3 regions of the Dickeya lacustris genome follow, and region 2 is predicted to be linked to each of the others. Evidence: predicted binding sites of a transcription regulator. Region 2 holds the regulator's gene; each other region holds the start of a gene.
The links. The regulator PurR, encoded in region 2, represses purine synthesis genes. The targets are predictions, from matches to a motif close to CANGCAAACGTTTGCNTG.
Positions count from the first base shown of each region.

Region 1 (4,862 bases), 1.7 Mb from region 2:
TTACAATTACTGGTTGCAACAACGGTGATAGAAGTCGGCGTTGATGTGCCTAACGCCAGTTTGATGATTATCGAAAACCCGGAGCGACTGGGGTTAGCGCAATTGCATCAGTTGCGTGGCCGCGTCGGGCGAGGAGCCATCGCGTCACACTGCGTGCTGCTATATAAATCACCGCTGAGTAAAACCGCGCAAATGCGTTTGCAGGTATTGCGCGACAGCCATGACGGCTTTGTGATTGCCCAGCGCGATCTGGAAATTCGCGGCCCAGGGGAGCTTCTTGGTACACGCCAGACCGGTAATGCCGTGTTTAAGGTCGCCGATTTATTGCGCGATCAGGCACTTATCCCTCAGGTGCAACGCGTTGCCCGCCATCTCCATACCCATTACCCTGAACACGCCAACGCCCTGATAGCACGCTGGCTTCCTGAACGTACACGCTATACCAACGCTTGATGCACCACGTTAGGATCCATTTTATGGTCAATATCATTACTACATATAGCTAAAAAATATATATTATATTTTAACAAAAATCACTGAACCGGTATTGGTTTCAGAATTTTGTAACTGTGATATATATTTATTGAAGATAATCCTATTTCTTAACAAAGAATTAGCTTCATTTAAAATAAACTTCTCCTCCTTAGATAAGCTATTCGATACATCTTTTCCTGATGGAGTATCAGGATTACCTTCCAAGAAATTACTGAAAAAACCATTAAAAACATGATTCCCTGTTTTTGAATTCACGAGTGAAACAGGTGACATCGTGTTTTTTTGCTGTTCATTAGCTGCTATATTTAGGAGCTCATTGAATTTTTCATGTCTTTTATTAACCTGAATTCCCCATGCCCCATAAGCTGCTGCATCACCCTTATTCAACCCATTGATATTATTCGTCACCTCAGCCTCCGATTAATAATGCATATCCGTTCCATCGATGTTTTAACTCATAAATCGGCATATTCACTTTCCCAATTTCAGGATCATAAACGATTGCACTTTCTTTATTCATTCTATCAAGTACAACAAAATGTATGTATTCAGCACCTTCAATAGGAATAATGATTAATTCAGACACAATCAATTCATCATTCACATCAAATTTAACCCCTTTGGTAGCGTGTCATAAACAGTGCCAAAAACACAAACACCTTTTAATTCGGTGACAGTTGCTTGAGCCGTTATAGAAAAAATAGCGCTATCAACACTATTTTTAATTTCACATTACCATTCTTGAGTATTTTAAAGGGAAATATTTTTATTTATATAGTGCAGAAGGGAGAAAGTCGCTTCCCGCAATCTTGCCATATTACAATTATCGTATAACACTTTATGTCATTATATATCATACAAAATATTTTAATCTAGCTGAAAATAATACTTATAATAGGTATTAATACATTACATATAATTAGCAGGATAATAAAATTATATATAGTGAATTGAAATTCATATCTAAATAAAATTTTAGCCATTCAGATGGTTTATTCATGTATCCCTTATTTTAAGAATAAAAATCATCTTTAGCGTTATTCCATAACCCAAAAATCATTCGTTCGAACATTAGCAAACGTTTGCTTTCAACCAAGAGATCATTAAAATGCGCTCTTTGTCGTTTCAGGAACGCCAACTTACATCATGACTACCACCACGGAAACATCCCAAACAGAAGCCGCTGCCGCACCTCAGCGCAGTGAACTCATCTATCGCCTTGAAGACAGACCACCGCTGCCGCAAACGCTGTTTGCCGCCTGTCAGCACCTGCTTGCCATGTTTGTTGCGGTGATTACCCCAGCGCTATTGATTTGTCAGGCATTAGGTCTGCCAGCCCAGGACACTCAGCACATTATTAGCATGTCGCTGTTCGCCTCCGGCCTGGCATCAATTTTACAAATTAAAACCTGGGGGCCGGTCGGCTCTGGCCTGTTGTCGATTCAGGGCACCAGCTTTAACTTTGTGACTCCGCTCATTATGGGCGGCATGGCGCTGAAAAACGGCGGGGCAGATGTGCCAACCATGATGGCCGCGCTGTTTGGCACCCTGATGATAGCGTCTTGCACAGAAATGCTGCTCTCGCGCGTATTACATCTGGCGCGCCGCATCATTACCCCGCTGGTTTCCGGCATTGTTGTAATGATTATCGGCTTATCGCTGATTCAGGTCGGCCTGACCTCTATCGGCGGAGGCTTTGCGGCAATGAGCAACCACACTTTCGGCGCCCCCAAAAATCTCTTACTGGCCGCTGTGGTGTTGGCCGTCATTATTTTGCTCAACCGCCAGCGTAATCCTTATCTGCGCGTCGCCTCACTGGTGATAGCCATGGCGATTGGCTACCTGGCTGCCTGGTTGATGGGGATGTTGCCAGAGCACACCGCTTCCGGCACCACATCGCTCATCATGGTGCCGACGCCGATGTACTATGGTCTTGGCTTTGACTGGAGTTTATTGGTTCCGTTAATGCTGGTGTTTATGGTGACGTCACTGGAAACTATTGGCGATATCACGGCAACGTCCGATGTTTCGGAACAGCCGGTTAGCGGGCCGCTGTATATGAAACGTCTGAAAGGCGGCGTACTGGCAAACGGCCTCAACTCCTGCCTGTCTGCGGTATTTAACACTTTCCCTAACTCTTGCTTTGGCCAGAACAACGGCGTAATCCAGTTGACCGGCGTCGCCAGCCGCTATGTCGGTTTTGTTGTCGCGCTGATGCTTATCGTGCTTGGTTTGTTCCCGGCAGTCAGCGGATTTGTCCAGCATATTCCTGAACCGGTGCTGGGTGGCGCGACCATCGTCATGTTCGGCACCATCGCGGCTTCAGGCGTGCGGATTGTTTCCCGTGAGCCGCTCAACCGTCGGGCTATCATGATCATTGCGCTGTCGCTGGCCGTCGGGCTGGGCGTTTCTCAGCAGCCGCTGATTCTGCAATTTGCGCCAGACTGGCTGAAAACACTGTTATCGTCCGGTATCGCTGCGGGCGGCATCACAGCAATTGTGTTGAATCTGGTCTTTCCTCACGAAAAAGAGTAAGCCACGCTTCCAGAAATTTTTAATCTGACGTGATAATAAGGGCCGATGGTGTAACATCGGCCCTTATTTATTTGCTGTAATAAGTTACTTGTTGAGGCGGCTGAGTAATTACGGCATAACACCATAATCTTTTATGACTGGCACGGACTGAGGCAATGAAACTTATCGGGAAACTTATTCTCACACTGCTGCTACTGGCATTACTGGTCGCGATCGTGCTGTATGTATTGGCCCAGACAGAATGGGGGGCAAAGCAGATTACCCAGTGGGTGAATCAGCGCTCCGAATACCAGGTGTCATTTAAGAAAATGGCGCATGACTGGTCTTCCCCTGGGCAAATCACGCTTCAGGACACGAGTTTCAGTCATAAAAATCAGCCCGTTACACTGACGGCTAAAAACATTGTGGTGGGGTTCAGCGTACGCCAGATAACCGATCCTCGGCATTTTTCCAGCCTGATATTAGAAGGCGGCACACTTAATCTGGCACAAACCGGTTTTACTCTGCCCATTGAAGCCGACCGGCTCCAGCTAAAAAATATGGCGCTACAGGGTCAGGATGGCGATTGGCGTCTACAGGGTGAACAAGTCACCGGTGGTATCGTTCCCTGGAAACCAGAGCAAGGGGCGTTGTTAGGTAAAAAAGCCGCTTTTCAGTTAAGCGCTCAATCGTTAACGCTCAATGACCTCCCTGCCAGCAAAGTGCTGGTACAGGGTCAGTTTAACGAACAGCAACTGACGCTTGAGAATTTCGGTGCAGACGTCGCACGCGGTGAACTGACCGGTAATGCCTCCCGGACGGCAGATGGCAGTTGGCTGATTAATACACTGCGCTTGAGTAATGTTCGACTGCAAACCCAGCAATCTATTACGGATTTCTGGCAACCAGTGGCGCGGCTGCCCGCCGTGACGGTTAACCGTTTTGACCTGATTGATGCTCGCATCGAGGGGCTAAACTGGGCATTTACCGATTTGGACGTCACGCTGCAAAATGTCACCTTCCGCCAGAACGACTGGCAAAGTGATGATGGCTCCCTGTCGTTTAATGCAACTGACATCGTCAACGGCAACATGCATTTTGTTGACCCGATAGTCAGCCTTGATCTGTCAAAGCAAGGCGTGAATATCAAACAATTCTCAACCCGTTGGGAAGGCGGCTTATTACGTACCACAGGCAACTGGCTGCGTAACACTCACCGACTGACGCTCGATGAACTGGCCGTCGCGGGGATGGAGTACACATTGCCGACAGACTGGCGGCAGCGCTGGTTGCGCACGCTACCGGATTGGCTGGCTGAGGTGGAAATCAAGAAGTTTAACGCCAACCATAATCTGCTGATCGACATCACGCCCGATTTTCCTTTCCAACTGACGGCACTTGATGGATTCGGCAATAACCTTTTGCTGGCGCGCGATCATCAATGGGGTATCTGGCAAGGCTCACTGACGCTGAATGCCAGCGACGCGACGTTTAATAAGGTGGACGTTCGCAGACCGTCCGTGGCGTTAAGCGCCAATGACAACCAAATTACGTTGACCGATCTTAGCGCATTTACAAAAACCGGCTTGCTGGAAGCCAAAGCGGTTATCAGCCAGCAGCCCTCACGCGCATTTACACTGGATTTGAACGGCAAAGCGGTCGCGTTTGATGTGTTAACCCGATGGGGATGGCCGCAACCGGCTAGCTCACCAGCAGGCAACACCAATCTGCAACTGCATGTAAATGGCCGACTGGATGCCAGCACCCCGCTCAAATCAACGCTGGGCGGAACGCTGCAAGGAATTGATAGTAACGGACGAACCTTTAGCCAGAATATGCATCAAGGTAGCGTA
Region 1 covers NZ_CP114280.1:2,514,011-2,518,872, forward strand. Annotated here, with positions in the region: gene recG (ATP-dependent DNA helicase RecG) at 1-453, shown strand, start outside; gene O1Q98_RS11415 (hypothetical protein) at 517-903, opposite strand; gene O1Q98_RS11420 (cysteine peptidase family C39 domain-containing protein) at 905-1,099, opposite strand; gene O1Q98_RS11425 (nucleobase:cation symporter-2 family protein) at 1,642-3,030, shown strand; gene O1Q98_RS11430 (AsmA family protein) at 3,186-4,862, shown strand, end outside.
Region 1: O1Q98_RS11425 (nucleobase:cation symporter-2 family protein) is a predicted target of PurR. The motif match lies at 1,567-1,584, and genes of this name have one in related genera.

Region 2 (4,862 bases):
TACGCTTGACTAACCTGGGCGAGATTAACGTCGGCGACAGCGTGAATGTTGAGCGTGCGGCCAAATATGGCGATGAAATCGGTGGGCATGTCATGTCCGGCCATATTATGTGTACGGCAGAGGTTGTGAAGATCCTGACCTCAGAAAATAACCATCAGATTTGGTTCCGCCTGTCGGATACCAGCCTGATGAAATATGTTTTGCATAAAGGGTTTATTGGTATTGACGGCATTAGTCTGACGGTGGGTGAAGTCACTCGCAGTCGTTTCTGTGTGCATTTGATCCCTGAAACACTGCAACGTACCACGCTGGGGAAAAAGCGGCTTGGCGATCGCATCAATATTGAAAATTGACCCGCAAACACAAGCGATAGTCGATTCCGTTGAGCGTGTGATGGCGGCCCAACAAGCCCGGCAGCAGGCAGAGGCAGAGGCAGCGCAAGACGAATAACCTTAACCCGGCGGCAAAGGGCAAAGAATGTGCCTGAGCCGCCGGTTGAGGCCTCAGTGAGAAACCTGGGCTCTTGCGCTGTCAAGCGGTTAGCGCGCGCAACGCACAGTCAGAACAAATGCACAGTCAGGACAGTTGGCGAGCCGTTGGCATAGCTATCTGGCAGCGTCAGATGATGGTTGTTGTCGTCAAAAACCATGACCGGAGTGTGGCTGCCAGCGCTGGTCATGGTTTTTCCTGACCAGCCGGGACTGGCGCGGTATTAGCGCCGATAGTCGAGGAAGGGGCCATCGCCGACAGAGCGACGCTCAATGAGCGTCGGGTGGACTTCAATGGTCTGCGCTTCCTCACGTTTGCTGGTAATGCGATCCAGCAACATTGAGAATGCGGCTTGTCCGAGACGCTCTTTCGGTTGATGGATAGTGGTGAGCGCCGGCGTGAAATAACGGGCGTGGCGAACATTGTCATACCCTATCACCGAAATATCCTGCGGAACCCGCAATCCCAGCTCATCTGCGGCACAAATCGCGCCCATCGCCATGATATCGCCGCCACAGAATACCGCCGTCGGGCGATGCTTTTGCGCCAGAATTTGGTGCATGGCCTTATAGCCGGATTCCGGTTCGAAATCGCCTTGCACCACCCATTCTTCGCGTATCGTAATTTCCGCTTCCTTCAACGCCTTGAGAAAGCCCAGATAGCGACCGCTGCCGGTATTACGTTCCTGCGAGCCAGGGATTGCGCCAATATCACGGTGGCCCCGTTCAATCAGGTAACGGCCAGCCATGTAGCCGCCGGTGAAGGCATTATCGATGATGGTGTCGGTAAAATCGCTGTGCGCTTCCCCCCAGTCCATGACGACCATCGGGATATGGCGGTAGTCAGCCAGCATGGATAACAGCGCGGGTGGGTATTCGGCACACATGACTAATAAGCCATCAACGCGCTTTTGCGCCAGCATGGACAAATAAGCGCGCTGTTTATCCAGATTATTGTGGGAGTTACACAGAATGAGGGTGTAGCCTCTGGCGTAACAGCTATTTTCGACGGCTTCGATAATTTCAGCAAAATAGGGCGCTTCACTTGAGGTGGCCAGCAACCCGATAGACTTGGTGTGATTCACTTTCAGGCTGCGCGCCACCGCGCTTGGTGAGTAGTGCAATTCCTTGATGGCTGCACGCACCGCAGCTTTGGTTTCTTCGGCGACGAAACGTGTTTTATTGATCACGTGTGATACGGTTGTGGTTGAAACGCCTGCGCGCTTTGCCACATCTTTAATCGTTGCCATCTCAAGTGACTCCTGAACAGTTGTAACAGCAACGCATCTGTTACAGCAGTAAATATGTTGTTAATCGTTTGCCTGCGTGAATTCATCTCCAGCCAGATAGCAAGGCACGATTTCAGGTGGAGATATGCCGAAGTGTCGCCGGAGGGGAGGCCGGGAGGCGGCCAACGCAGTGCATACAGTAAACTGCGAATTCTGGCCGATCTAGATCAAAAGTGGAAGAAATAATTCGTGTTATCTCTGTGATGAGGAAAGCGGTTTTTTTAACGCTGTTTCATATAATGAAAAACTGGTTATATTTATCGTCGGTGTATATTCATTGTGATGTGATAACCCGCCGTTTCGTCAAATACAGGAGCATGTTTATGGATACTAATTTGAAGATGTCGTTATTCACAACGGCCGTTGCGCTGGCGGTGATTGTGGTGTTCAGCATGAATGCTGTATTGAATTAACGCCGTATTGTCCGGCTGACGCGTTCTTGCTGGCCGGGCAATCTCAGTGCGCTAACGGCAGACGGCTTGTACAGAAGTGCATCGAGAGTGGATGGAGCGCGAATGAAATGAGAGTCATCGAGCGTCGTGGGCCATAACCGTAACCCGCCATCAAGCCGTATTACCGCGCTAAAGGTGTGATTTTTAATCGCTGTATCAACGAATTGTCTTCGGTGTCACCACGCGGCGTGCGCCGACGTAGTGATCCTGCCAGTAGTCTTCACTCAGTTTGCTGATTTTTATATCAGAGCCGGTGCGGGGCGACTGAATAAAGCGGCCATTGCCAAGATAAACGCCGACGTGATCGGCGGCACCTCGGTTGGTAATTCTGAAAAATACCAGATCCCCGCTCTCCAATTCATTTTTCTTGATAGGGGCGGCATCGCGCAGATGGAACATCTCGTTAGCGGTGCGAGGAATCGGGATTTTCACCACATCTTTGTAGGCGTAATACACTAATCCGCTGCAATCAAAACCAGAATAGGGCGATGAGCCACCCCAGTGATAAGGCTTGCCAATCTGACTCATCAGCTTATTCATCGCTGTCTGCTTGGCATGCTGATAACGCTTTTGATGCGCCGGATTCATGGCAATAACGGACTTGTTCTGTGTGTCTTTTTTGTTCTTACCGTGATGCGCGCTGGCGGCTAACTCTTCGCTATGAGTGCTGGATTTACCTTTGTGATTTTTTGCTGCTGGCTGCCCTGTGCCTGGTTTTGTGCTTTTGGTATGTGCCGCTTTCGCTACCGTTGCTGGCTGTTCGGGCACATGCCCTTTCTTGGCATTTTTAGCTGTGGGCAGGGGCGCTTTGGCTAAGGGGGTTTTCTCTGGTTTTTTATCATTTTTGCCGGTTTTAGCGGCATTGTGTGCCGTGTTAGCCGGGGCATTCCCTTTAGCTGCGGCAGTTTTGCTGTGTGCAGGTGCACCGGAGTGGCTGGTTGCCGTGTTTTTAGGTACAGGGTGCTTATCCGATACAGCGGCTTTACGCGATGACGCAGGGGGAGTAGACGGCGCACTGGCGCTTTTTTTAGCACTCTTTGCAGTCTTGCTTTTTTTCGGATCATCCACAGCCTTACTCGCCGTAGCCACGCCGCTTTTGCGTGGTAATACAGCGTTATTGTGAGGCGCAGCTTGTGCCAGACTAAAAAACAGATTACTGAAAAATAATAAAAAAAGCGTAATAAATAAACGCATAATGATGCTGACCGAATGGTGTCCTCAATCGTTCAATCTTTACAGTATTCCCCAAAATGACCTGATAAAAAAGTGGGGATAGGGCTTTTGTTACTACAAAATAGTGAGAAAACGTTAACAGCAGTTGTTTTTTGCTTAATTATCCATCAATGCGGCGGCGGCAGACACGCGGCGATGATAAAATCGTAAAACCCTACAAAAGATAGCGTTTTTTTGTGGTTGCCGCTATCGGTAGAATACCCGGCTATAGCACGAAAAGCGGCTAGCGCTCCTGGCCGTAATCCTATGTCGAGTCTGACTTGATACCGGCATCACCCGCTTAAGGAAGCATAAAGAATGACTAGCACTGTTGAGAAAATTCAGCGCCAGATCGCTGAAAACCCGATCCTACTGTACATGAAAGGCTCGCCAAAACTGCCGAGCTGTGGTTTTTCCGCCCAGGCGGTACAGGCGTTGTCAGCATGTGGTGAGCGTTTTGCTTATGTTGATATTTTGCAAAACCCAGATATCCGTGCCGAATTGCCTAAGTACGCCAATTGGCCGACCTTCCCGCAGTTGTGGGTTGATGGCGAGTTGGTCGGCGGTTGCGACATTCTGATTGAAATGTATCAGCGTGGGGAGTTGCAGAGCCTGATTAAAGAGACTGCCGATAAATACAGATCCCAGCAGGCAGACGAGCCTCAGGCTTAATCTGCGTTTGCGGTGACATCAGGCAACGCATGCGTTGCCTGATGTGGCAGCTATCACTCGGCTGTTTTGGTAACAGATTCTTTGGTAACAGATTGCCCTTCAGACTCATCGCCCATCACCAGTGGCCACCCACCTAAGCGTTTCCAGCGGTTGACCAATTCGCAAAATAACTCTGCGGTGCGCTGTGTATCATACAGCGCAGAGTGCGCCTGACTTGCATCAAACGCGATGTCTGCCGCGATACAGGCTTTTGCCAAAACCGTCTGACCGAGCACCAAACCACTGAGCGCGGCGGTATCGAAGGTGGCGAACGGGTGGAAAGGGTTACGCTTAAGGCCGCAGCGTTCGGCGGCCGCCATCAGAAAGCTGTGATCGAAAGTGGCGTTATGCGCAACGATGATCCCCCGATTGCAGTCTTGATCTTTAATGCCTTTTCGCACCTGCTTGAAGATCTCATGCAATGCGTCGTATTCACTGACGGCACCCCGTAACGGGTTTTCCGGGTCAATGCCATTAAATGCCAAGGCTTCAGGACGCAAAATCGCGCCTTCGAAAGGCTCAACGTGGAAGTGCAGGGTTTCATCGGGTTGTAACCAACCGTTTTCATCCATTTTCAGCGTAATTGCCGCGATTTCCAATAATGCATCGGTTTTCGCGTTGAATCCTGCTGTTTCCACATCAATGACTACGGGATAAAAACCGCGAAAACGTGCATTGAGGGCGTTCAGATTATGTTTTTCGGCCATTCG
Region 2 covers NZ_CP114280.1:863,085-867,946, reverse strand. Annotated here, with positions in the region: partial or broken gene O1Q98_RS03925 (riboflavin synthase subunit alpha) at 1-450, shown strand, start outside; gene purR (HTH-type transcriptional repressor PurR) at 713-1,738, opposite strand; gene cydH (cytochrome bd-I oxidase subunit CydH) at 2,101-2,190, shown strand; gene O1Q98_RS03910 (C40 family peptidase) at 2,386-3,423, opposite strand; gene O1Q98_RS03905 (Grx4 family monothiol glutaredoxin) at 3,760-4,113, shown strand; gene rnt (ribonuclease T) at 4,167-4,859, opposite strand.

Region 3 (4,862 bases), 2.0 Mb from region 2:
AGCACACCGCGCAGGTGCCCGGCTTACCTTTCCATCGGCAGAGGGTTAAAAAGCATGCAAGATCAACAAGACGGTACGCTACAGCGTGGCTTGAAAAACCGTCACATACAGTTGATTGCCCTGGGGGGTGCAGTAGGAACCGGCCTGTTCCTCGGTATCGCACAGACGATCAAAATGGCAGGCCCTTCGGTGTTGCTGGGTTATGCGATAGGTGGATTGATTGCGTTTTTCATCATGCGTCAGTTAGGCGAGATGGTCGTAGAAGAGCCGGTTGCAGGCTCATTCAGCCATTTTGCTTACAAATACTGGGGCAACTTTGCCGGTTTTGCCTCCGGCTGGAACTACTGGGTGCTCTACGTATTAGTCGCGATGGCAGAACTGAGCGCAGTCGGCATTTATGTACAGTATTGGTGGCCGGGCGTGCCTACCTGGGTTTCCGCTGCGGTATTTTTCGTCCTGATTAACGCCATAAACCTCGCTAACGTCAAGATGTACGGCGAGCTGGAGTTCTGGTTTTCGATTATTAAAGTCGCCGCGATTATCGGCATGATTGCTTTTGGCAGTTGGCTTTTGATGAGCGGCCATGGCGGCCCGGAAGCAACCGTAACCAACCTCTGGGCACAGGGCGGCTTTTTCCCCAATGGCATCAGCGGGTTAGTCATGGCGATGGCTGTCATTATGTTTTCGTTTGGCGGCCTCGAGCTGGTGGGTATTACTGCCGCTGAAGCCGACAAACCAGAAGAAAGCATCCCACGCGCAACCAACCAGGTGCTCTATCGTATATTGCTCTTCTATATTGGCTCACTCACCGTGCTGTTATCTCTCTATCCTTGGGGGAAAGTGGTAGAAGGCGGTAGCCCGTTTGTGATGATTTTCCATGCATTAAACAGCGAACTGGTGGCTAACATTCTCAATCTGGTTGTTCTGACAGCTGCGCTATCTGTTTACAACAGCTGCGTATACTGCAACAGCCGTATGCTTTACGGCCTAGCCAAACAAGGTAATGGCCCGCAATCGCTGCTGAAAGTCGATCGTCGCGGTGTTCCTGTCGTCGCCATTGGATTATCAGCGCTGGCAACCGCCTTGTGCGTACTCATCAACTATCTCCTGCCGGGTAAAGCCTTTGAACTGTTGATGGCGCTGGTTGTTTCCGCATTGGTTATCAACTGGGCGATGATAAGTCTGGCCCACCTGAAATTCCGCGCAGCGAAGGACAAACAAGGCGTTAAAACACGTTTTCAGGCGCTGTGGTTCCCTTATGGTAATTACCTGTGTCTGGCCTTCATGGTTGGCATACTGGTGATTATGTTTATGACTCCGGGCATTCAGATTTCTGTTTTGCTGATCCCGGTATGGCTGGTGATATTAGGTATTGGCTACCGTTTTAGAAAACGCCATTAATTTAAACCTCCGACAGTTTTAACCGACGGACGAAAGAGAAAGAGGATGAGCGCAATGCGGTCATCCTCTTTTTTTCTTTCTTATTTTCTCTCTTCTTTTCTCGCTATTTTTCTCGCTATTTTTCTCGCTATCGGCCGCTAAATCAGCGTGCCGTAAATCGTCAACAGAGCAACGACGACAACCAATATCTGCGTAACTTTTTTTGCCAACGATACCGCTGCCTGTGGCGTAGATATTGGGTCGCTATGCGGCTCTCTTTCCAAAGAGAATTGCGCCAGCCGGGTTAGCACCCAATACTGCGACGAACGCCAGTCCATCATCGCGGCAAACCATGCAGGCAGTGCCTTTTCACCATGCCCTAACAGAGCATACGCCACCCCAGCCAGACGAACAGGAAGCCAATCAAGCCAATGCAGCAGGGTATCAACCCCCGCATTGGCGCGCTCCAGCGGCGTGTGATGGCGGGCGAGACAGCATTGCCTGGCGCGTAATACGGTATAGCCGACCAATGCGACTGCGCCATACGGGCCTGCCACCACAAACCAAAACAGCGGTGCCAGATAAAAACGGAAATTTAACCACAGCAGCGCATTTTGCAGCTCTTTTAACCGCTCGCGCGCGGTCGCTTCCTGCGGTAAACCATGGATGAGCGCCAGCTCAACCGCCATTTCCTGACAAGCATCGCTCTCACCGCGTTTTGCCGCCTGAATATAGCGGTGATAATGTTGGCGCGACTCGCCTGCGCCAATGCACAATAGCCCAATGACAATCCACAGAAAAAGCTGCGGCAAGCCGAATAGCCAGCCACTCAGCAGCCGCTGCAACACAAACACGCCCCCCATTGCTGCCAGCGACAGGAAAAGCGTCTGCAACAAAGACGGGGATGAAAGATGACGAAACAGCCGCTCCAAATGATGATCCAGTTGCCAGCGATCGCTACGCTTAAAGCCCCGTTCCCACCCTAAAACCAACAATAGGCTAAACAGCGTCATTGGCTTACTCCCCTTTCTGCACGTGTGCCTGCCATAACTGTTGATACCGTGCCCAATCAAATGCCGGGCCCGGGTCTGTTTTACGTCCTGGCGCAATGTCGCTATGCCCGGTAATTCGCGCCGACGTAATACCATAATACTCATTGAGTAGCCGCGTCACCTGCGCGAGGCGGTTATATTGCTCGGGGGTAAAGGGCGTGCTATCTGTGCCTTCAAGTTCAATACCAATAGAGAAATCATTACAGCGCTCGCGCCCCTCAAACTGAGAAACACCGGCATGCCAGGCGCGTTTATCAAAAGCGACATACTGAATAACTTCGCCGTCACGACGAATCAGACAATGGGCTGACACCCGCAAATGGCTAATCGTGGCAAAATACGGATGGTCGCTACCCTCTAATGTGCCGGTAAAAAGCCTATCGATATAGGGCCCGCCAAACTCACCCGGCGGTAAACTAATATTATGGATGACCAACAGCGAGGGAAGCTCCCCCTGCGGACGTTCATCCTGATGCGGTGACAGAATATGTGTCACCCCTGTCAGCCAACCATTCTCGACCCTCATCGCTCCTCCTTTAAGCAATCTGCCATGTAAGTGACAGTCATTAAGCGATCTGCCACAGCTGATGACTTATCATGTCGGTATCTTACCGCATCTGCCACATTGCCGATGCGTTAGATTTATCCACTGCTTGCACCGCAGAATATGCGCACAATCTATGATGTTCCGCCTGTCTTCTGGTATGCTGCGCCCCTTCTTTCTGATGGGAAGCTAAGAAAGCGCGCGCCGCAAGCAAACGTTTCCGCCTACCCCATCGCCAGAAAGTTTTCTCAACATTTTTTTGTTATTACCGTCCGAATGGCTATCCCACAGGCTGATAGTTCAGGCTGTTGATGATAGGTCGGGCAACACAGAGAATCGTCATGAAAAAAATCCTTGCTGCCTGTGCAATTAGCACGTTGTCATACAGTTTACCCACTCTTGCGGAGAGTCATGATCCGCAATATCTCTCTGACTGGTGGCATCAAAGTATTAACGTTGTAGGCAGCTATCACACGCGTTTTGGGCCCCAGTTGAATAACGATGTATACCTCGAGTATGAAGCTTTCGCCCGCAAAGACTGGTTTGATTTCTACGGTTATATTGACGTGCCAAAAACGTTTGGCGCGGGCAACACGCCTGACCGTGGTATTTGGGACAAAGGTTCCCCGCTGTTCATGGAACTTGAACCGCGTTTTTCAATTGATAAATTAACCCACTCGCAGTTAGGTTTCGGCCCGTTTAAAGAGTGGTACGTTGCGAATAATATTATCTACGATCAGGGTCGTAATAACGATTCGCGCCAGAGTACCTGGTACGTAGGTCTGGGTACCGACATTGCCACCGGCACCGATCTCTCACTGTCTGCCAATATCTACGCCAAGTATCAGGGCCAGAACTACACCGCGCCCAATGAAGATCGTTGGGATGGATACCGCTTCAAAATTAAATACTTCTACCCGATTGCCTCCGTGTGGGGCGGCAAGCTGACCTATATCGGCTTTACCAACTTTGATTTCGGCTCAGACCTGGCTAACGCAGCAGGCCCATCACGTACTAGCAACGCGATTGCCTCTAGCCATATTCTGGCCTTGAACTACGATCACTGGCACTATTCTGTGGTCGCGCGTTACTTCCACAACGGTGGCCAATGGGCTGAGGGCACGGAATTAGATTTTGGCCGTGGCCCATTCAATGTTCGCTCTACCGGATGGGGATATTATCTGGTCGCAGGCTACAACTTCTGATTGTTGCCATCATGTATCCCGGCTATCGTCGGGATACGAAATAACGCGCTGAATTTATAAAACTATCTCTTATTCAGCGAGATAGCATAATTCTGAATTGCCGTCGGGGTCGCACAATGACAACACGCCGTTATAGTCAGGAACAACGCCAGGCCGAACTGCTTGGTCGTATTGAGCAAGATATTCCCACCAGCGTCAGCCTGGCATTACGTGAGGATCTGGGGGGGGAAGTCAACCAAGAGCACGATATCACCGCACAGCTATTACCGGCAGAGACCATGGCCAGCGCCGTTATTATCACCCGTGAAGCGGGCGTCTTCTGCGGCCAACGCTGGCTGGACGAAGTATTCCGCCAGTTAGGCGGCAACATCACCATTGACTGGCAAGTCCAAGACGGTGATGCATTGACCGCTAATCAAGTGCTGTGCCAACTACACGGTGTCTCCCGCATCCTGCTCACCGGAGAGCGCACCGCGCTCAATTTCCTGCAAACGCTCAGTGGCGTGGCAACCGAAGTCAGCCGTTATGTTGCGCAACTGACTGGAACACGAACCCGCTTGCTGGATACGCGAAAAACGGTGCCAGGTTTACGTACTGCGCTTAAATACGCGGTACTGTGCGGTGGCGGCAGCAATCACCGTCTGGGTTTGGCAGATGCATTTCTTATCAAAGAGAACCACA
Region 3 covers NZ_CP114280.1:3,245,581-3,250,442, reverse strand. Annotated here, with positions in the region: gene O1Q98_RS14740 (amino acid permease) at 55-1,401, shown strand; gene ampE (beta-lactamase regulator AmpE) at 1,539-2,393, opposite strand; gene ampD (1,6-anhydro-N-acetylmuramyl-L-alanine amidase AmpD) at 2,398-2,958, opposite strand; gene O1Q98_RS14725 (nucleoside-specific channel-forming protein Tsx) at 3,318-4,181, shown strand; gene nadC (carboxylating nicotinate-nucleotide diphosphorylase) at 4,298-4,862, shown strand, end outside.
Region 3: O1Q98_RS14725 (nucleoside-specific channel-forming protein Tsx) is a predicted target of PurR. The motif match lies at 3,184-3,201, and genes of this name have one in related genera.